Regions from separate parts of the Mesorhizobium sp. FG116 genome, predicted to be linked through region 4. Evidence: riboswitches for the same ligand, from Rfam matches in the RefSeq annotation. Region 4 holds a riboswitch; each other region holds the start of a gene.
What was found. A riboswitch is a leader RNA that binds a small molecule or an ion and turns the genes downstream of it on or off. The one in region 4 is predicted to bind cobalamin.
Positions count from the first base shown of each region.

Region 1: another riboswitch for cobalamin. It lies ahead of ACODTY_RS07995 (DUF1636 family protein); the one in region 4 lies ahead of ACODTY_RS00660 (TonB-dependent receptor plug domain-containing protein).
Region 2: another riboswitch for cobalamin. It lies ahead of ACODTY_RS15435 (aromatic ring-hydroxylating oxygenase subunit alpha); the one in region 4 lies ahead of ACODTY_RS00660 (TonB-dependent receptor plug domain-containing protein).
Region 3: another riboswitch for cobalamin. It lies ahead of ACODTY_RS16365 (CbtB domain-containing protein); the one in region 4 lies ahead of ACODTY_RS00660 (TonB-dependent receptor plug domain-containing protein).

Region 1 covers NZ_JBMDKS010000007.1:39,988-45,040, reverse strand. Annotated here, with positions in the region: gene ACODTY_RS08010 (NuoB/complex I 20 kDa subunit family protein) at 1-281, opposite strand, end outside; gene ACODTY_RS08005 (NADH-quinone oxidoreductase subunit A) at 272-637, opposite strand; gene ACODTY_RS08000 (winged helix-turn-helix domain-containing protein) at 967-2,166, shown strand; cobalamin riboswitch at 2,196-2,400, shown strand; gene ACODTY_RS07995 (DUF1636 family protein) at 2,438-2,842, shown strand; gene cobW (cobalamin biosynthesis protein CobW) at 2,845-3,882, shown strand; gene cobN (cobaltochelatase subunit CobN) at 3,914-5,053, shown strand, end outside.
Region 2 covers NZ_JBMDKS010000019.1:21,037-26,089, forward strand. Annotated here, with positions in the region: gene ACODTY_RS15405 (GatB/YqeY domain-containing protein) at 1-439, shown strand, start outside; gene ACODTY_RS15410 (pyridoxamine 5'-phosphate oxidase family protein) at 485-949, shown strand; gene ACODTY_RS15415 (SRPBCC family protein) at 1,018-1,551, opposite strand; gene ACODTY_RS15420 (ArsR/SmtB family transcription factor) at 1,548-1,943, opposite strand; gene ACODTY_RS15425 (NAD(P)/FAD-dependent oxidoreductase) at 2,064-2,957, opposite strand; gene ACODTY_RS15430 (Rrf2 family transcriptional regulator) at 2,947-3,414, opposite strand; cobalamin riboswitch at 3,604-3,811, shown strand; gene ACODTY_RS15435 (aromatic ring-hydroxylating oxygenase subunit alpha) at 3,924-5,053, shown strand, end outside.
Region 3 covers NZ_JBMDKS010000021.1:4,250-9,302, forward strand. Annotated here, with positions in the region: gene ACODTY_RS16350 (sulfotransferase) at 1-460, shown strand, start outside; gene ACODTY_RS16355 (pyridoxal phosphate-dependent aminotransferase) at 599-1,705, shown strand; gene ACODTY_RS16360 (histidine phosphatase family protein) at 1,747-2,313, opposite strand; adenosylcobalamin (AdoCbl) riboswitch at 2,426-2,567, shown strand; gene ACODTY_RS16365 (CbtB domain-containing protein) at 2,570-2,779, shown strand; gene ACODTY_RS16370 (CbtA family protein) at 2,790-3,545, shown strand; gene ACODTY_RS16375 (hypothetical protein) at 3,490-4,191, shown strand; gene ACODTY_RS16380 (TetR/AcrR family transcriptional regulator) at 4,272-4,913, shown strand; gene ACODTY_RS16385 (isovaleryl-CoA dehydrogenase) at 4,882-5,053, shown strand, end outside.
Region 4 covers NZ_JBMDKS010000001.1:148,958-154,010, forward strand. Annotated here, with positions in the region: gene ykgO (type B 50S ribosomal protein L36) at 41-166, opposite strand; gene ACODTY_RS00650 (5-(carboxyamino)imidazole ribonucleotide synthase) at 311-1,393, opposite strand; gene purE (5-(carboxyamino)imidazole ribonucleotide mutase) at 1,393-1,890, opposite strand; cobalamin riboswitch at 2,061-2,256, shown strand; gene ACODTY_RS00660 (TonB-dependent receptor plug domain-containing protein) at 2,428-4,323, shown strand; gene ACODTY_RS00665 (ABC transporter substrate-binding protein) at 4,368-5,053, shown strand, end outside.

The DNA of each region.
Region 1 (5,053 bases), on a different contig from region 4:
GGCGCGATGCCGAAACGCTCACTGTCATAGCGCGGCATGGCGGAGTGGATCATTTCCACGGCGCAGCACGCCAAGCCGAAGGTCATGTACATCAGCGAGCCGGTGCGCGCCCACGTGATCAGCGCCTCGGTAGACGTGACGAGAAAACCCTTGTCGGCGAGCTCATCATTGATGCCGACGAAGAAAGGATCGTCAGACCCGATAGGCTTTCCAGTCCTCGGGTCGAGAATGCCTTTGGGCTGCGGCGCAACCAGCGTGCCGGAACTGTCGCTCAATCCCATTCGAGCGCCCCTTTCTTCCACTCATAGGCAAAGCCGATGGTCAGCACGGCTAGGAACACCATCATCGACCAGAAGCCGAGCATGCCGATCTCCCCGAAGGAAACCGCCCACGGAAACAGGAAGGCCACTTCGAGATCGAAGATGATGAACAGGATGGACACCAGATAAAAACGCACGTCGAATTTCATGCGCGCGTCATCGAACGAATTGAACCCGCACTCGTAAGCTGAAAGCTTTTCCGGATCTGGATTGCGATACGCCACCAGGAACGGTGCTATGATCAGGGCCAGTCCCACGACCAGCGCCACGCCGATGAAAATCACGATCGGCAGATACGAACTCAGCAATGCGTTCATGCTGCGACTTTCCGTTAGCGGCTACCCCGCCTGAAGCTATAGCAGCAGGCCATGATACGGAAGCGCGACAGTTAATCGCTGAACCGCTTGCCGGTCCCATGCTGCAACGCGGCGAGGGTTAGCGCAGCCGGTTGCCCGAAGCAAGTCAAACCTTGGCCAAAAGATGGCGCTCGCACGCTTATGAAGCAAAACTGGTCATTCCAGCTCTTGTTTGATTTCCTTCACTTTTTACTCCACTTTTACTCCTGACAGTATTGTGGCGATTTCGCTGCTAGCATGGGCGGAATCAACTTCCCGCACCGCACGGCCAGCATCGACGAAAAAGGCGCATGAAAGAGACGTTTTCTCTCGCACAGGCACGACGCATCACGCTGGCTGCACAAGGCTTTGGCCTACCCCGCCCGGTCGGCCCTGTCGACCGCAGGCACTTGACCAGAACCCTGTCGCGCACCGGCCTGCTGCAGATCGATTCCGTCAGCGCCGTGGTGCGCGCGCATTACATGCCGCTTTACTCAAGGTTAGGCTCATACCCATTTTCCCTGCTCGACAATGCCACCCAGTCGCGCAAGCGGCTGCTGTTCGAATATTGGGCGCATGAGGCGTCCCTGCTGCCCGTCGAGACTTATCCCCTGATGCGCTGGCGCATGCAGCGCGCCGAGCGCGGCGACGACATATATGGCGCGCTGGCGAAGTTCGGCCGCGAGCGCGCCGACTATATTGAAGGTATCTACCGCGAGGTCGCCGCTCGTGGCCCGATTGCCGCATCCGATCTCGAAGGCCAGAAGGGTTCCGGCGGCTGGTGGGGCTGGAGCGAAGCCAAGCATGCCTTCGAATGGCTGTTCTGGGCTGGCCGCATCACCACCGCCTATCGGCGCGGCTTCGAGCGCCTCTATGATTTACCCGAGCGCGTATTGCCGCCGGCAATCCTGAACATGCCTACTCCATCGCCTGCCGATGCGCACCGCGAACTGTTGCGCATTTCCGCACGAGCCCACGGCATCGCCACCGCCGGTTGCCTGCGCGACTACTTCCGCCTCTCCCCGGCCGATATCAAGGGCCGCATCGAGGAACTCGTTGAAGAAGGCGATCTGATCCCCGTCCGTATCGAGAGCTGGGCAAGGCCGGCCTATCTCCACAAGGATGCACGCCTGCCGCGCAGGGTCGAGGCACGTGCCCTGCTTGCGCCTTTCGATCCACTGGTCTTCGAACGCACCCGCACCGAAAGCCTGTTCGGTTTCCGCTATCGTATCGAAATCTACACACCGGCGGAAAAGCGGCAGTACGGCTACTACGTCCTGCCCTTCCTGCTCGGTGATAGGATCGTGGCGCGCATCGACCTTAAAGCCGACCGTCCGGCAGGCGTCTTGCGTGTTCATGCCGCCTATGCTGAACCGGGCGCGCCGCCCGAGACGGCATCCGAACTGTTCAAGGAATTGCAGCTCATGCAGGGCTGGCTTGGCCTCGACCGGATCGAGGTCACGCCTGCTGGCGATCTCGGCCCGTCGCTCGCCGCTATCAAAGCGTCGTAACCACGCGTTGACACGCCCACCTCCTCAAGCCTAAATCCGCCACAGACGGTCTCCTCTCCAAAAGAGGGGAGCTAAGAGGGAATGCGGTGCGAGGCTTTACGACCTCAAATCCGCGGCTGTCCCCGCAACTGTAAGCGACGAGCCAAGCCGGACACCACTGGGCAGAGCCCCGGGAAGGCGGCAGCAAGGCAACGACCCGCGAGCCAGGAGACCTGCCGTCTGCAGAAAAGAATCCGACCGCCTGGCGGGTGTCCCGGGCAAGGAGCACGCTTTGGATTGCGACGGCAATTTTTCAGGTGAATCAGATGGCCGCGCCGCGGTTACGGTTGTGGTCTGCACATCGTGCCGTGACGAGACCGGTGCCGACTCTCACCCCCGCGCCGGTGAGTTGCTTGCTGAAAGCGCACGCACCGCAGCCACTGGCCGAAATGTCCATATCCGCACCGTCGAATGCCTCGGCAATTGCAAGCGCCGCCTGAGCGCCTCAATCCTGCGCGCCGGCGGTTGGAGCTACGTCTTCGGCGATCTCGCGCCGACAAGCGGCGCCGATCTCGTCGAGGGTGCCGAACTTTTCGCCGCCAGCCCCGATGAGCTCATGCCGTGGCGCGGCCGCCCAGATTGCCTCAAGCGTGGCCTCGTCGCCCGTATCCCTCCCCTCCATTTGTTGAAGGACTGACTATGACCGCCACAGCTACGCGCGTTCCCTGCACCGTCGTCACCGGCTTTCTCGGCGCGGGCAAGACCACGCTGATCCGGCACCTGCTTGAGCATGCCAAAGGCAAGCGCCTCGCCCTTATCGTGAACGAATTCGGCGACATCGGCGTGGACGGCGAAATCCTCAAGGGCTGCGGCATCGATACCTGCCCCGAGGAAAACATCGTCGAACTGGCCAATGGCTGCATCTGCTGCACCGTTGCCGACGACTTCGTTCCGGCGCTCGACCAGATCCTTTCGCGCACACCCAAGGTCGATCATATCCTGATCGAGACGTCCGGCCTCGCTTTGCCGAAGCCGCTCGTCCAGGCCTTCCAGTGGCCAACGGTCAAGAGCCGGGTCACCGTGGACGGTGTCATCGCCGTGGTCGACGGTCCAGCCCTTGCCGCCGGCCAAGTCGCCTCGGACATGGACGCTCTCGCAGCCCAGCGCGCCAGCGACGACTCCCTCGACCACGACGACCCCGTCGAAGAAGTTTTCGAAGATCAGGTCGCCTGCGCCGATCTCATCATTCTCTCCAAGGGCGACTTGATGGACGCCGCCGGTTCCGCCCGCGCCAACGCCATCATCAATGAGCACATCACGCCCGCCGTGAAGGTCGTGCCGTCCGTACAGGGCAAGGTCGATCCGTCGGTTCTTCTCGGTCTCGGCCTCGCCGTCGAGGAAGACATCGAGAACCGCAAGTCGCATCACGACGGCATGGGCGACCACGAACACGACGACTTCGACACCTTCATCGTCGATGTCCCCTCGATTTCAGATCCGGAAGATCTGGCCCGGCGCGTCGCGACTGCAGCGGAAGAAGAAAACGTCCTTCGCGTGAAGGGGTTCATCGATGTCAGCGGCAAGCCGATGCGGCTGCTTGTTCAGGCCGTCGGCCCGCGCGTCAACCACTACTATGACCGCGCCTGGACCCCTGCCGACCAACGCCGCTCGCAGCTCGTCGTCATCGGTTTGAAAGGACTGGATCGCCCGGCCATCGAAAAGATCCTGATAGGATAACAATGAAAGCGTTCACCGTCGGGATGCCGCAATGCATATCCTGACCACCACATCCGCCTCGCTCGACGAGATCGCCGAGCCGATCGATCTGCGGCAGACGCCGGCGGATGTGGTTGCGCTGTCTTTTACCGACAGTGACCTTGCCGGCTTGGCCTCCGCCTGGAAAGCCGATGCGCAGCGGTTGCCTTCCATGCGTCTCGCCGCATTGCGCGACCTACGTCACCCGATGTCGGTCGATCTATGGATCGACAGCGTGGCCCGCCACGCCAAGGTGATACTGGTGCGCATTCTCGGCGGTTACGACTGGTGGCGATACGGCTGCGACCAGCTAGCGGCAACCGCGCGTGCCAAAGGCATCAAGCTTGCCCTCCTACCCGGAGAGTGCCGCGACGAGGATTTGCGCCTCATCGAAGCCTCTACTCTGCCTCGCGAAGAGCTCGCCTCTCTGCTCGACTATTTCCGCGAAGGCGGACCCGCCAATATGAAGGGGTTGGTGCATCGCCTCGCCAATCTGGCCGGTCACGAGGCGCTATCTGCCGATCCGATCGAAGTACCCAAGGCCGGTTACTACGAGCCGGGGCTTGGCGTGGTTACCTCGCCTCGCTTGGGAGACAGCCCTGCCCCCGTCATCCCCATCCTGTTCTACCGTTCCATGCTTTTGGCAGCCGACGTCGCTCCCATCGACGCGCTGGCGGCGGAACTCAGGCAAAGCGGCATCGCAGCCGTGCCGATCTTCGTCTCCAGCCTCAAGGACCACACTTCGCTTGCCTTCGTGGAAGCAGCCTTTGCAGCGCACGCGCCAACCGCAATCATCACCGCCACGGCATTCGCATCGGGTGCCGAGCCGGGCGCCGAAACGCTGTTCGACCGCGCCGGTGTGCCGGTCTTTCAGGTCATCGTGGCCACGACCCGCCGCGATGCTTGGGCGATCAACCAGCGCGGCCTTGCGCCTGCCGATCTTGCCATGCATGTCGTCCTACCCGAGCTCGACGGCCGCATCCTTGCCGGTGCCATTTCCTTCAAGGCCGAAAGCAGGATTGATCCGGCACTCGGCTTCCGCGCCCATTCCAATCGACCCGAACCGGACCGTATCCAGCAAGTCGTCCGACGCATCACAAACTTCATTCGCTTGAAGGAAACTCCGCCGGCGGAGCGGCGCATCGCCATCCTT
Region 2 (5,053 bases), on a different contig from region 4:
GCTGAGCGACGAAGTGAAGACCGCGATGAAGGGCGGCGACAAGGCGCGCCTTTCGACGCTGAGGCTGATGCAGGCTGCGATCAAGGATCGCGACATCGCCAATCGCGGCGCGGGCAAGGACGCCGCCAGCGACGACGAGATCGCGCAACTGCTGGCCAAGATGGTCAAGCAGCGCGAAGATTCGGCCAAGGCGTTCGACGATGGCAACCGGCCCGAACTCGCCGCCAAGGAGCGCGAGGAGATCGTGGTCATCCGCGACTTCATGCCGAAGCAGCTCGACCAGGCGGAAACGGAAGCCGCCATCCGTGCCGCGATTGCCGAGACCGGCGCGGCAGGCGTCAAGGACATGGGCAAGGTGATGGCCGCGCTGCGCGAGAAATATGCCGGGCAGATGGATTTCGGCAAGGCAAGCGGGCTGATCAAGGGCTTGCTGGGGTAGGGCGGAGTGCTTCTACTCGGCCTTGAAACGCTCTAACATCTTGCGATGACGGAATTCGACCCGGAAGATGTGCTGTCTCGACCGCTGATGGCGAATTTGGCGACGGTAAGCGCCGATGGTGCGCCGCGAAATGCGCCGGTGTGGTTCATCTGGGAAGAGGGCGCCATCTGGCTCCTCGGCTCTTCGGACGGGAGCGCGGTGAAATGCCTTGAACGCGAGCCGCGTTGCGCGGTGGAAATCGTCCACTTCGACGCCGAAGCCGGCATATTGCTGCATCTGGGCTTGCGCGGTCGCGCCACCATAGAGCCGATGGCGCCGGACCGTTTCAGGCGGCTGCTCAACAAATATCTCGGTCCGGAGGCGGACTGGAACGCGTGGTTCATCGACAATGTGGCCGAGATCGATCATCCGGATGGCCGCATGATCAGGCTTGTCCCGGCGAGTATCTTCACCAACAACGTATCGTTTTTCAGGACAGGCCCTGAACTTGCGTGGCCGCCGAAGCGGTGAGCTTTCGAGCGATTTTCAGATGAAGCACGACCGGGCGTCGAAACGCCCGGCCGGTTGGCCTGCCGGTTTCAGGCCGGAAGGCGCTTGTCGTAATCCTTCTTGAGACGGGCCCAGCCATCCCAGAACGGCTGCGGTTCCTCGCCTCTTGCCCGGGCGACAAGAATATCCAGATGCATGTGCCAGCCGGCGCTAACGTTGAGCAGGATGGAGCGCTCGGGAATCCGGTGGTGGGTGAGCGTCAGCAGGACCTCCTTGCCTTGCTCCTTCAATTCGAAGGTGACGCCGCCGGTGCTGCCCCAGGTGATCGCCAGTTTATGCGGGGGATCGAGTTCGGTGATCTGGCACTGCATGCGGTGATCTTCGGGGAAATTCGGCGGACGCTGGCCGGGTGGATTGGTCAGTTCGTCGTTGCGCCAGACGAAATCGACCGTGGAGCCGACCTTCATCTGCATGTCGCCCGACGCCAGCCATTTGCGGCGCAGGTCGCTCTCGGTGAGGTAGGCCCAGACGCGTTCGATCGGGCCGGGCAAAAGGCGTTCGATCTTCAATGTGGCGGGCTCGGTGAGCACGCCATAGGAACCCACAGTGGCAAGTTCGGTCATCGGTCGTCTCCTTTCGTGTCATCTCTGTTTGGTGAGGGGTTTTGAGTGGTAGGGGATTTGAGCGCGTCTTCCTTGCGCAGCAGTTCCTCAAGCGCATCAAGGCGGCCGGTCCAGAAGCGCTGGTAATGGCTCAGCCACTCATGCGCGCTGGCGAGAGGGCCGGGTTCGAGGCGGCAGAAATGCGTGCGCCCGCGAACCTCGCGGCGAATGAGGCCGGCATTTTCCAGCGCCTTGATGTGCTTGGACGCGGCGGCGAGGGAAATGGAAAAAGGCTCGGCCAACTGGCTGACCGTGCGTTCGCCCGAGGCGAGGTCGCTCAGCATATGACGACGCGTGGCATCGCCAAGGGCGTGGAAGATGGTGTCGAGCTGGGGTGCGAATAATTCAACCATGCGGTTGAATATCTGCCTGTCGAAAATGAAAGTCAACCGATTGGTTGAATATTTTTCGAAATGAATGAAGGGCAGGGGTTCGGGCCGAGTTCGGCTCGGCTCGAAATGGCCTTGTGTGAGTTAGAAAACCAAAGAGCGATGGGCGGAAACGCCCGCAGTGACGCCATCGGAACTGGCCCATGTGACGCTGTGTGCGCCGCGCGTGATGTCGCCGGCGGCGAAGATGCCGGGAACGCTGGTTTCCTGCATTGAACTGGTGCGGATGACGGTGCCGACAGGGTTCGTGTCCATGACGCAACCGAGTTGTGTGGCGATGTCGCTGTTCAAGTGGTTCTGCGGAGCGACGTAGAGCGCGTCGAGGGTGGCAAGCCTGCCGTCGGCAAGCTCGATGGCGGAGAGGCTTGTTCCGTCGCCGTGCAGGGCTGTAACTCTGGTGGGCTCAATGACGACGCCGCGTTTTTCCAGTTCGGCAAGCGTGGCGCTGTCGGGCAGGGAGGCGCCGTTGAGGTAAAGGGTCGTCGGTCCCCATTCGGCAATCAGCATCGCCTGATGCAGCGACTTCTCCGAGGAGTACAGCACGCCGAGGCGCTGGTTGCTGAATTCATAGCCGTGGCAATAGGGGCAATGGATGACGCTGTTGCCCCAACGCTCAGCGATGCCGGGAACATCGGGCAGCTCGTCCGAGATGCCGAAGGCAAGTACCAGCCTGCGGCCTGAAAGGGTTTCGCCGGTCGCCAATTCAACCGAGAAGCCGTCAGTCTGCCCGCTGGCGCGGGTGGCCTTGGCATTGACGAAGGTGGTTGTTGGATAGGCTGCGACCTGTGAGCGGGCGGTGGCGAGCACTGCGCCCGGATTGCTGCCGTCTTGCGCGAGGAAGCCGTGCGAGTGGGCGGCGAAGCGGTTGCGCGGCGCACCGGTGTCGACAATGGCGACCGAGCGGCGCGCGCGGGCGAGATAGGTTGCAGCGGACAGGCCGGCAAAGCTGCCGCCGATGACGATGGCATCATGAAGCATGAATGGTCTCCAGATCGTGGGATGCGCCGCCTCTGGCGAGCATGCGGCGGTGGAAGTCCGCGCTGAGGGCGGCGAGGGTGACTTCGCCGAAGCGGGCAAGCAGGAACGCTTCGGCGTCGTCGAAAGCCTTGCTGAGCGCGGCGTTGACGGATTGTTCGACGAGACAGCCGGGCGCTTCGGTGCGGTTGCCCATGGCAAGCAGGGAGGGATCGCCGAGCGCATGATAGATGTCGCGCAGGGTTACCTTTGACAGGTCGCAGGCAATGGACCAGCCGCCGCCGTGGCCCTTTTCGGACTGGACGTAACCTTGATCGCGCAGGCCGGCCATGATGCGGCGAATGACGACCGGGTTGGTGGTCATCGCCTTGGCGAGTGTCTCGGAAGTGACGGGGTGGCGGTGTTCGGCCATGTGCAGGAGGACATGGAGCACGCCGGAAAGTCTGCTGTCTCGTTTCATGTAACTTCATATGTTTCATGATTTGGATTATTTCAAGACCGAGGCTGAGTCTTTTTTCCAACTGCGATTCGGATGGGGCGAAGGCACCTGAGGATCATCTGCGCGCAGATGCGCCTCGATGGTTCGTTGATATCGCCTTTGCGCCAGAGCGATGTCGCATTCGTGGACTCGGTGGACCGGCGTTCATGGTCTGATGAAACCGTTCAAGGTGCCGCTTCGGTTTTGGCTGAAGCGGATAATTGGGAAGCCGGTTTGATGCCGGCGCTGCCCCCGCAACGGTAGCGGAGTTGAAAGTCCCGACGGATGCCACTGGATCTGATGATCCGGGAAGGTGTCGGGATGGTCCTGCAAGGGACGGCTCCGAAGCCCGGAAACCAGCCTTGGACTGTTTAACCTGACTGATCGCGGTGGGCGGTCGAGAGGCAGAGCGGTTCGGGCAAGATGCGCCTGCGCCCATCTACCCCTGAAATCACCACCAGTTCAGTCCTTGTGCCTTTGCGAGGACGGACATGGACATACGCACCGGTGACGCACGTAACGAAATGCTGAGGCTGATCTGCAGCAGGCGGAAGGGTTTCAGCCTGGAGCAGCCTTTTTATAACGATCCTGAATTCTTCCGGCTGGACATGGAAATGATCTGGTACCGGGACTGGCTGTTCGTTGGCCATGACTGCGAGATCGCCAAGCCCGGCAGCTTCTTCACGGTGCAGGTGGGCGATTACCCGGTGGTGGTGGTGCGCGGCCGCGACGGCGTGATCCGCGCCCTGCACAATTCATGCCGGCATCGCGGCAGCCGGGTGTGCAACACGCACAAAGGCACGGCGGCTCGTCTTGTGTGCCCCTATCACCAGTGGACCTACGATCTCGACGGCTCGCTGGTATTCGCGCGGCAGATGGCCGATGGATTTTGTAAGGAAGACTTTGGGCTGAAGCCGGTCGCCTGCGAAAGCGTCGCCGGCTACATCTTCATTTGCCTGGCGGAGAAGCCGGCGGATTTCCGGCCCTTCCGGGCGATGATGGAGCCCTATTTCGCGCCGCATAATCTCGTCGATGCCAAGGTCGCGCACGAGACGACCATTGTGGAGAAGGGCAACTGGAAGCTGGTGTGGGAGAACAACCGCGAGTGCTATCACTGCGCGGGCAACCATCCGGAGCTTTGCAAGACTTTCCCCGAAGCGCCGACTGTGACCGGCGTCAACGGCGCGGAAAGCGACCCGGAAATGCTGGAACATTGGGCCAAATGCGAGGCGGCTGGTCTGCCGGCGCGTTTCCGGATTGACCCGGACGACCAGTATCGCGCCACGCGCGCGCCGCTGCTTCGGGATGCGGTGAGCTATACGACAAGCGGCAGGCCGGCGGTGCGCCGGCATCTTTCAGATGCTGTGAGAGCGGACCGCATCGGGACGCTGATGCTTTACCACTACCCGACCACCTGGAACCACGTGCTGATCGACCACGCCATTACCTTCCGCGTCATTCCGCTCAGCGCCACCGAGACGGCGGTGACGACGAAGTGGCTGGTGCACAAGGACGCGGTCGAGGGTGCCGACTACGATCTGGCCGAGCTCATCCATGTGTGGACCGAGACCAATGACGAGGATCGCCGCATCGTCGAGGAGAATGCGTTCGGCATCAAGTC
Region 3 (5,053 bases), on a different contig from region 4:
CAAGATGCCGGGCAATTTCATGCTGATCGGCTTTCTGCACATGATGCTACCGAACGCCCGGATCATTCATTGTAGGCGTGATGCAGTGGCAACCTGCCTGTCGATCTTCAAGACGCATTTCCGTGGCGACAGCCACGCCTACAGCTACGACCTTGAGGAACTGGCAGATTTTCACAACCTTTACACCGACATCATGGCGCATTGGCGCAAGGTGTTGCCCGGCGTGATCCATGAGGTGCACTACGAGGATTTCGTCGCGGATCAGGAGGCCCAGACGCGAGCACTGATCAGCCATCTTGGGCTGCCTTGGAACAACGCTTGCCTGAATTTTCATGAAACCGACAGACCGGTGCGTACTGCTTCGGCCGCACAGGTACGCCAGCCGATGTACAAAGGCTCGATCGATCTCTGGAAGCGTTACGGCGACAAGCTCCAACCCCTGATCGAGCGATTGACCTAGGTTCCGGCATATGTGCGCAACCGCCTGCGTGGTGCAGGTATTTGTCCCCACACCTTGACGGCACGGTATTATCGCAGGACTGGAAAGGTCATAATAAATTTCCAGCCATTGAACCGACCCAAGCCGAACAGGTATTTCATGCTACCTCCCCTCACCCCGCTTATCGAAGCACTGCCCTCTACAGTCCCTTTTGTCGGGCCAGAAGCGCAGCAACGTGCCAGCGGCAGGATTTTCCGTGCGCGTATTGGCGCCAATGAAAGCAGTTTTGGCCCTTCGCCCACTGTCATTGCGAAGATGCGCGATGTCGCCCGTGACATGTGGATGTACTGCGACCCTGACAATCATGACCTGAAGGTCGCTGCGGCGGCACACCACGGTGTCCAACCGCAGAATATTGTCGTCGGCGAAGGCATTGATGGCCTGCTCGGCCTGATCGTCCGCATGTATCTCGCCCCCAGCGAACCAGTGGTTACATCGCTTGGGGCCTATCCAACCTTCAATTTCCATGTCGCTGGCGTCGGCGGAAGGCTGGTTACAGTACCCTATGAGAATGACAAGGAGAGCCTGGACGGCCTGCTTTCCGCGGTTCGCAGGGAGAATGCGCGGCTGGTCTATCTGTCCAACCCGGACAACCCGATGGGAAGCTGGTGGGAAGCGGCAGAAATCGAACACTTCATCGACGTCTTGCCCGAAACCACCATGCTCATTCTTGACGAAGCCTATTGCGAACTGGGCCCGGCCTCGGCCGTACCGCCAATAGATGTTGCCCGGCCGAATGTTGTCAGGATGCGGACGTTCTCGAAAGCCTATGGCCTGGCGGGCATACGCTGCGGCTATGCCGTCGGTGAAGCGCAGGTAATCACTGCGTTCGAGAAGATCCGAAATCACTATGGCGTCAGCCGCATGGCTCAGATCGCCGGCGAAGCCGCCTTGGCAGACCAAGCGTACCTCGCCAAAGTCGTAAGTCAGGTGGATGCAGGCAGGCAGCGGATCGCGACGGCCGCTACAGACAACGGTCTGGTGCCGCTTCCATCCGCGACGAATTTCGTCACCATCGATTGCGGACGTGATGGCGCTTTTGCCCTCAAGGTGCTGCAAGCGATGCTCGCGCGCGATGTCTTTATCCGCAAACCGATGGCGCCGGGGCTCGACCGCTGCATCCGTGTAAGTGTCGGCCTCGATCACGAACTGGATATTTTTGCCGAAGAATTGCCGGGTGCTCTCGCTACCGCACGGGGCAACTGACGCAGTGGATGGCAGCTCATATTAAGTTTTGATTCAGTCAGTTAGGCTCTCCGGCCGTTTATCCTTAGCGCCCAACGCCTGCCATCACTGGTGAGTTCGGTTACGCTTAGAGGCTCAACATCAATCTTCCAGAATGCTCGCATCGGCGCCCCCAGGATAGTGACAAGCGCTGAGCGAATCACCGCCGGATGCGTAACCGCAATCGTGTGCCCCTTCAGCACCATGATCTCACCCAGGAAAGGCACGATCCGCGCAACCAACGTGGTCAGCGATTCGCCGCCAGGGGGCGCGGCTTCCGGGTCGTTCAGCCAAATGGCAAGCGCTTCCGGCTCCGATTTCTGCAGGTCTGAAAGCTTCTTTCCTGCCCATCGACCGAAATCCAGATCGCGGAGCGCCTCAATCGGCTCGCTTGCTAATGCGAACGCTGTGGCCGTCTGCGTCGCGCGTAAAAGCGGGCTGGTCCATACGCGGTCGGCCCTGGGCAATCTACCTGCCTGCGCAACCGCGGCATCGGCAGCGTTCTGCACCAGCGGTTCATTGAGCGGAAATGTCCCCTTCCGATTGGCCTCGGTTGCCCCACTGCATAAAAAGGTCAAGCGCGCCGTCATGATGATGAATCCAATTTTTAGACCCGGAGACCCTAGTGCTTTGTGCGCCCGGATTTAAAGCGTCGATCTCTGATCGACTGCGCATTTCATTGACAGTCATGAGCCGCGCCGGTACTGTTTTTTGTAGGTAACGGGTTTGGAAGCCGGTGGGAATCCGGCACGGTCGCGCCACTGTGATCGGCACTTTGCCGAGAGTCAGGACTTTCCCGCTACCAGGCACTGAATCAACGGGACGCAGTATCCCAGGAGCTATGAAATGTCCGATGTCGCCTACGCACCAAGTGCGCTACCTCAGCCTATTCCTGTGCGCGAAATTCTGCCTTGGGCGCTTTTCGGCGGACTGCTCATGCTGATCGCGATTTACTTCATTGGTTCCGAAGAGGGCGCTATGACGCTTGTCTCGGGGCTGAACACGCATGAATTCGTTCATGACGCCCGCCATCTGCTCGGTTTCCCCTGCCACTAGGAGACTGAAAATGGTTGGAAGTCTTTTGTTGCGCGGGATGCTGGTCGGCATCCTGGCAGGACTATTTGCGTTTGGATTCGCCCGCATTTTCGGTGAACCCCAGGTCGACCGCGCCATTGCTTATGAAGAGCAGATGGCCTCGGCGGAAGCGGCTGCATCCGGGCAACCGGCTGAAGAAGAGCCCGAATTGGTTAGCCGTGGAACACAGGCGGGCATCGGCCTGCTGACGGGTTCCGTCATCTATGGCGCTGCCATCGGCGGATTGTTCGCACTTGTGTTTGCCTATGTTTACGGTCGGATCAGCCCGCTCGGACCGCGCGCCACAGCCGCCCTGCTCGCGCTGGGCGCATTCATTGCGGTCGTCCTTGCGCCGGCATTGAAATACCCGGCAACTCCGCCGGCCGTGGGCAATCCTGAAACAATCGGCGCGCGAACCGAACTGTTCTTCGTGATGTTGTTGGTCTCGATTGCAGCTTCCGTTGCGGCGGTCGCACTGGCTCGGCGCCTGTGGGCCCAATATGGAGCCTGGAATGCCGGTATTGTCGGCGCTGCGGCCTTCATCGCCATTATGGTCGTCGTCCAATATGCGCTGCCGACGATCAACGAGATCCCGGAAGGCTATTCGGCTGATCTGCTCTGGCGCTTCCGCACCTCGTCGCTCGGAATGCACGCCGTGCTTTGGACTGTTATCGGCCTGGCGTTCGGCGCCCTTGCAGAAAAAAGCTTTGCAAGCCGTTCCGACCGCCGCCGCGCAGCCTTGCGTTAAAATCATGCAGCGGCGCATTTCGAAATCGAAATGCGCCGCTGTCAGCATTTGCCTCGGCCTGACCGTGCTGGCGTCCACAGACGCATTCGCCCACCGGCGAACGTCCGACGGCGATATGAGTGGCCTACCGATAGCCAGCCTTTCACACGGCCAGATGGCGGTAATTTCGAAATACCGCAGCGAAATTCTCGATCTAGCTGAACGCCAAAGCCGGACTGACGAAACATTCCATCGCCTCAAGAACTTCGGCGCGATCCAGTACACATACTGCCTTTGGGGATTGGTGCCCGGCAGCCTAAAGGACGAAACCAGTCCCTTCAACGAATGCAGTCACGCTTATCTTTCAGCAGCTCGCGAACTGCTCGCCTATATGCGCGAGACATCACCCGACAGGCAGGCTGTAGAAGACCTCATCTCGCGTATCGACGTGGATATGGTGCGCAACCAAGCATCCTTCGTGCAGTGCCAGTACAGCGCCGAATCCTTCAATACGGCGAGCCTCGTCCGTCCCGTCTTGAGCGATGTGCCCACTCATCTGCCCAGCCTAGCCGCCTTTTCGGGCTTTGCTACGGTCTTGGTGGCAGGCCCATTTGTCCTTGCCGGCATGACAAGACGAAAACCCGACGACGCCAAACGACGCGGATAAACCTGACTTGCCCGCGCTATGGTTGCTACCCCTTGAATTAATTGAACGTTCGTTTTATTATTTCAACAACGAGGGAAGCGATGGCGCGCACGACCGGTTCGGACGGCGAAAAGACGGAAGCAGCGATCCGCGAGGCAGCGGTCGAGCTGATTGCGCGCTACGGCTACGAAGCCGTATCGATGCGCCAGCTCGCTGCAGAGGTCGGCGTGCAGGTGGCGGCACTCTATCGATACTTCCCGACCAAGGAAGATCTGCTTTTCACGCTCATGCGCGAGCATATGAACGCCCTGCTGGCCGCATGGAACGCCGGGCGCCCCGCAACGTCAGACCCGATAGCGCGCCTCATTGCCTATGTCGCCAACCACATCGCGTTCCATATTGAGCGGCGACCGTCGACGCATATTTCCAACATGGAATTGCGTAGCCTCTCGCCCGAACGGCTGACGCAGATTCTCAAGCTGCGCACCGCTTACGAGAAGGAACTGCGCGCCATCCTGCGCGACGGTAGCGACGACGGCTGCTTCGACATCGATGACACCGGGCTCACCGCCATGGCGCTGATCCAGATGATGACGGGCGTCATCGTCTGGTTTCGACCGGGTGAGCGGCTATCGGTCGAAGGCGTGACGGAAACATATCTTTCGATGACAATGCGCCTTGTCGGCGCAACAATGAGCCGGGAGCAAGACCATGTACACACACGCGCTCAACTTCGGGCTTGACGAGGACGTCGCGGCCCTTCGCGATCTCGTTCAGCGCTTTGCCCAGGAAAAGATTGCGCCGCTCGCGACGGAGGTCGACCGCAGCAACGAGTTCCCCGCACATCTGTGGCAGGAGATCGGCGCACTCGGCCTGCTCGGCG
Region 4 (5,053 bases):
ATCACAAGAAGACGCAGGAGCAAAAGGCTCCGGCCGCAGCTCAGCCCTGACGGGCCTTGTAGCGCGGGTCGGTCTTGTTGATGATGTAGATGCGGCCCTTGCGGCGAACCAGGCGGTTGTCCCGGTGGCGCGCCTTCAACGCCTTGAGCGAGTTCTTGATCTTCATGGTCTTGCCCGTCAATTTGGCCCTTTGCGGGCGTAACTGAAAAGCGCGCCCCAAGTGCGCGCTCAATTCGTGACAGGCTCATAAACGAGGACTCTTGTTTATGTCAACCTTCGCGTAGTGCCCAAACCGGATGTTGATTGCCAATCAGCCTGCCGATGGCCGCCGGACAAGGCGGGTGAAGTGCCCCATCTTGCGCCCCGGCCGGGCTTCGGCCTTGCCGTAGAGGTGAACCAGCACGTCAGCTTCGGTCAAAAGCGCAGGAACCCGGGCCAGATCGTCGCCGATCAGGTTTTCCATGACGCAATCGCTGTGGCGGCGCGGGTCGCCCAAGGGCAGGCCGGCAACGGCGCGCATGTGCTGTTCGAACTGGGAAATGACGCATGCGGCTTCCGTCCAATGACCGGAATTGTGGACACGCGGCGCGATTTCATTGGCAAGAAGCGAGCCGTCGCCCAGAACGAAGAACTCGACGCCGATGACGCCGACATAATCCAGGGCGTCGAGAATCTTCGCCGTGGCCTCGCGGGCCGCATCGGCGGTGGCGGCTGATATGGCGGCCGGCACGGTCGATGAGCGCAATATGCCTTCGCGATGGATGTTCTCGGCCGGGACATAGGTCACGATGCTGCCGTCGGTGCCACGCGCGCCGATCACGGAGATTTCGCGTTCGAAGCCGACCAGAGCTTCCAGGATCAGCGGGACGTTGCCCATCGTCTCGCAAACGCCGGCAAAGCCGCCGCTTTCCATGTTGCGGAATACGCGCTGGCCCTTGCCGTCGTAACCCATACGGCGGGTTTTCAGCACGCCGCTGCCATTGAAGGCAGCAAGGGCATTGGCGAGGTCGCCGTCATTGTCGACCGGCTGGAACTTGGCAGTGGCGATGCCGATGCCGTTCAAGAATGTCTTTTCGACGATGCGATCCTGCGCAACCTCAAGGGCGCGCGCCGGCGGGTAGACCGGCACGGTCGCGGCCAGGACGTTGGCCGCGGCGACGGGGACGTTTTCGAATTCATAGGTGACGACGGCTGATGCGGCGGCAAGCTCGGCAAGAGCTGCGGGATCGTCATAGGCGGCGGTGATCTGGCGATTGGCGACCTGTGCGGCTGGGCAATCCGCCTGCGGTTCGAGCACCACTGTGCGGTAGCCGAGACGCGCGGCGGCCATCGCCAGCATGCGGCCAAGCTGGCCGCCGCCGATGATGCCGATGGTCGATCCGGCCGCGAGCATCAGCGCTGATCCTCCGGTTCGGCAGCGACTTTGGCCGTCTGGGCCTCGCGCCATGCGTCGAGCCGTCCGGCAAGTGCTGCATCGTTGAGCGCGAGGACGGCGGCTGCAAGAAGAGCCGCATTCACGGCACCGGCCTTGCCGATGGCGAGCGTACCGACAGGAATGCCGGCCGGCATCTGCACGATGGAGAGCAGCGAATCCTGCCCGGACAGCGCCTTCGATTCGACGGGGACGCCAAACACCGGCAGCGGCGTCATGGCCGCCGTCATGCCGGGCAGGTGAGCCGCGCCGCCGGCGCCGGCGATGATGACCTTGTAGCCGGCTTCGCGCGCGCCTTTGGCGAAATCATAGAGGCGGTCGGGCGTGCGGTGCGCGGAGACGATCAGCCGTTTGTGGGGGATGCCGAGCGCTGCAAGCGTCTCGGCGGCGTGCCTCATGGTTTCCCAGTCGGACTGGCTGCCCATGATGATGGCGACATCGGCGCGTTGGTCGCTCAAGGCCTTGCTCCCGTCAACAAAGCGGCGACGTAGCGGAATTCGCCTGCTGTCGCAAGGACGCTCTGCCCGGTTGAGGGCGGATTGCGATTGCCGACCGCCAAGCGGCGCATTGACGCAACCTCGCTATTGGGCAGCGCTGGTGGAATTGACAGCGCGCCTTGGCAACAGATAGCGTTGCTACCGGAACTGGTTCCAAGCACGGATCAAAAGGGAACACGGTTGGCCGAACGATCGGCCGAAGCCGGACTGCCCCCGCAACTGTAACCGTAGAGCCTTCTTCCACGATGCCACTGGCGGTAATGCCGGGAAGGCGGAAGGAAGCGACGACACGGAAGTCAGGAGACCTGCCTGTTCCCGTCACCCATGCATGACCACGGGGTGTGGTCAGGCGCGGCCGTCCGTTGCGGTGACACAAGTGTGTGTTGCCGCGCGCCGGAATGGCCGCAGGGGGATTGTTTGCATTCCAGCCTGCCCCAACCAGCCGCGGTTCGAAATGAACCTTGGGCGAAGCGTCGCCCCGAGACTTTGGGGACTGGAATGAAAAAGACACTATTTGCCGCAAGCGCATGCGCGCTTGCCTTGACCGGCGGGGCGTTTGCCCAGCAAGCCGAGAGCGGTGCCACGACCGAGCTTGAGCGCATCGTGATCACCACGCCGCTGCGTCGGGCGTCGTCGCTCGAGCGTTCGACCTCATCGGTTGCGGTGATCGAGACCAAAGACATCGAGAAATCCCCGGCGGTGGACCTGCCGGCGCTGTTGAAAACCTATGCCGGCGTGACGGTGACTTCGAATGGCGGCCTGGGAGCCGATTCCAGCGTGTCGTTGCGCGGCACCAGCGCCAACCAGACGCTTGTGCTGGTAAATGGCGTGAGGGCGTCTTCCGCCACTTCCGGCACCTTCAACCTGTCCAGCATTCCGCTGGCTTCGATCGAACGCATCGAAATTGCGAAAGGCGGCCACTCCGCGCAGTACGGCGCCGATGCGATTGGCGGCATCATCAATATCATCACCAAACAGGGCGGCGATTGTGACAATGGCAAAAGCACCTGCGGCAGCCTGACGGCGGGCATCATGCATCCTTGGGGAGGCACGCTTTCCGGCGATATCCGAGGAGAGACCGGAAATGGCAGCAGATTTGCCTTTGGCGCCAGCCTGCTCGGCACGCGCGGCTATGATTTCACGCTGCCGACGACCTATGGCCACGAGCCGGATGATGACGGGTTTATCCGTGGAACGGCCAATTTCTCGCTGTCCAAGGATCTTGCGTGGGGAACGATCTACACGGACGGCATTTTTGCGCGCGGCAGAAACCAGTACGACCGGGCTGCAGCCAACGAGGCCGACACAACGAATTTTTCCGGACGGATCGGTGCGCGTCTCAAGCATTCCGATACGTGGGAATCGACAGTGGAGCTAACCACCGCGCTCGACAATTCCTCCAATTTCAGGGGAGCGGTCGATGGCGATGATTTCGATACGAGCCGCTATGGCGTGCTGGCTTCGACCCAGAAGACGTTCGAGACCGATACCGCGAGCCACATTTTCCAGCTTGGTGCTGAAGCCTATCGCGATTCGGTCGATGGCAGTTCCGTTGCAGGCGTCGACTATTCGAAGAAGGAGCGTGATCTGGCGGCGGTGTTTGGCCAGTATTCACTCGAATATGACCGGCTGACTTTCGATAGCGGGGTCCGCTATGACCACGACGGACAATTCGGCGGCCAGACGACCTACAATCTTGGCGCCAGCTACGAATTGCTGGACGGCCTTGTGGCGCGGGCTTCCTATGCCACCGGTTTCCGCGCCCCGACGTTCAATGACTTGTACTATCCCGATCCGTGGACGCCGGGTAATCCGAATTTGCGGCCTGAGCGCTCGCGGTCTTACGAGGCCGGCGTGAATTGGCAGGCAAGCGAGGACACAAGCCTTGACGCCGCCCTTTACCAGATAAAGGTCGAGGACCAGATCAACTGGGCGGAGTCGTTTCCAGGAAGTTTCATCTGGCAACCCTCCAATGTCGAGAACGTAACCATCACCGGCTTCGAGGCGACGCTTCAGCATCGCTTCAGCGACGAATGGTCGGGCAAGGCTTCGGTCGATATCCGCGAGCCGCTCAACGAAAGCCCCGGAGTGCATGGCAAGTACGTTGCCTATGGCGAGCGCTTCAGGGGAACAGCGGGGCTGACCTATACGCCGAATGAAAAGCTGAGCCTGACCGGTGAGTTGCTCTATGTGACGTCACGCTTTGCCAATGCCGGCAATACGGTCAAGCTGCCGGCCTATGTGACCGCCGATTTCAGCGCGCAATACGCCTTTGATGACCAGTCCCAACTCAAGTTCTCGGCCCAGAACATCTTCGACGAGAAGTATGAGACGAAGGCCGGGTTCCGTTCTCCGGGGCGAACGCTTAGCCTGACTTTCACAAGGTCATTCTAGGGGGCGGTCCAGGAGCGCGGACGGCGCAGGCGATGGAGGGGAATGTGAACGGCTCGTGGGCCGGTTTCATCGGTTGCTACTTCGGCGCTGCCCTCTTGGCGGCGCTGGTGGCGTCGCCCGTGGCTGCCGCCGAGCCGGCTCCGCGGCGGGTGGTGTCGATGAATGTGTGCACGGACCAGCTTGCCATGCTCATAGCCGGCGATGGCCAGCTTCACTCGGTTTCCGCACTGGCGCGCGACCCAAATTCCTCGGCGATGGCGAAGGAGGCTGAAGCCTTCGCCATCAACCACGCGCTGGCCGAAGAAATCTTCCTGATGGAGCCTGATCTGGTGCTGGCCGGCACGTTTTCGTCAAGGGCTACGGTCAACCTGTTGCGCGAGCTCGGCGTGAAGGTCGAGGAGTTCGCGCCGTCGCGCTCGTTCGAGGACATTCGCGAGAGTATCCTGCGTGTCGGCGAGCTTTTGCAGCGGCAGGAGCGCGCCGGCGAACTTGTCGGCGAACTGGATGCCGGCCTTGCCGAGCTTAAGGCGCAAAGGCCGTCCGGGCGCTCCATCGCCCTTTACGATGCCAACAGCTACACGACCGGCGGGGGCACGTTGGCCAACGAGATTTTCAATGCCGCCGGCCTCGTCAATATTGCCGAGAAGCTCGGTATCGTCGGCAGTACGCGACTGCCGCTGGAACTTCTGATCACCGAGCAGCCGGACATGATCGCGACCAGCTTCCGATC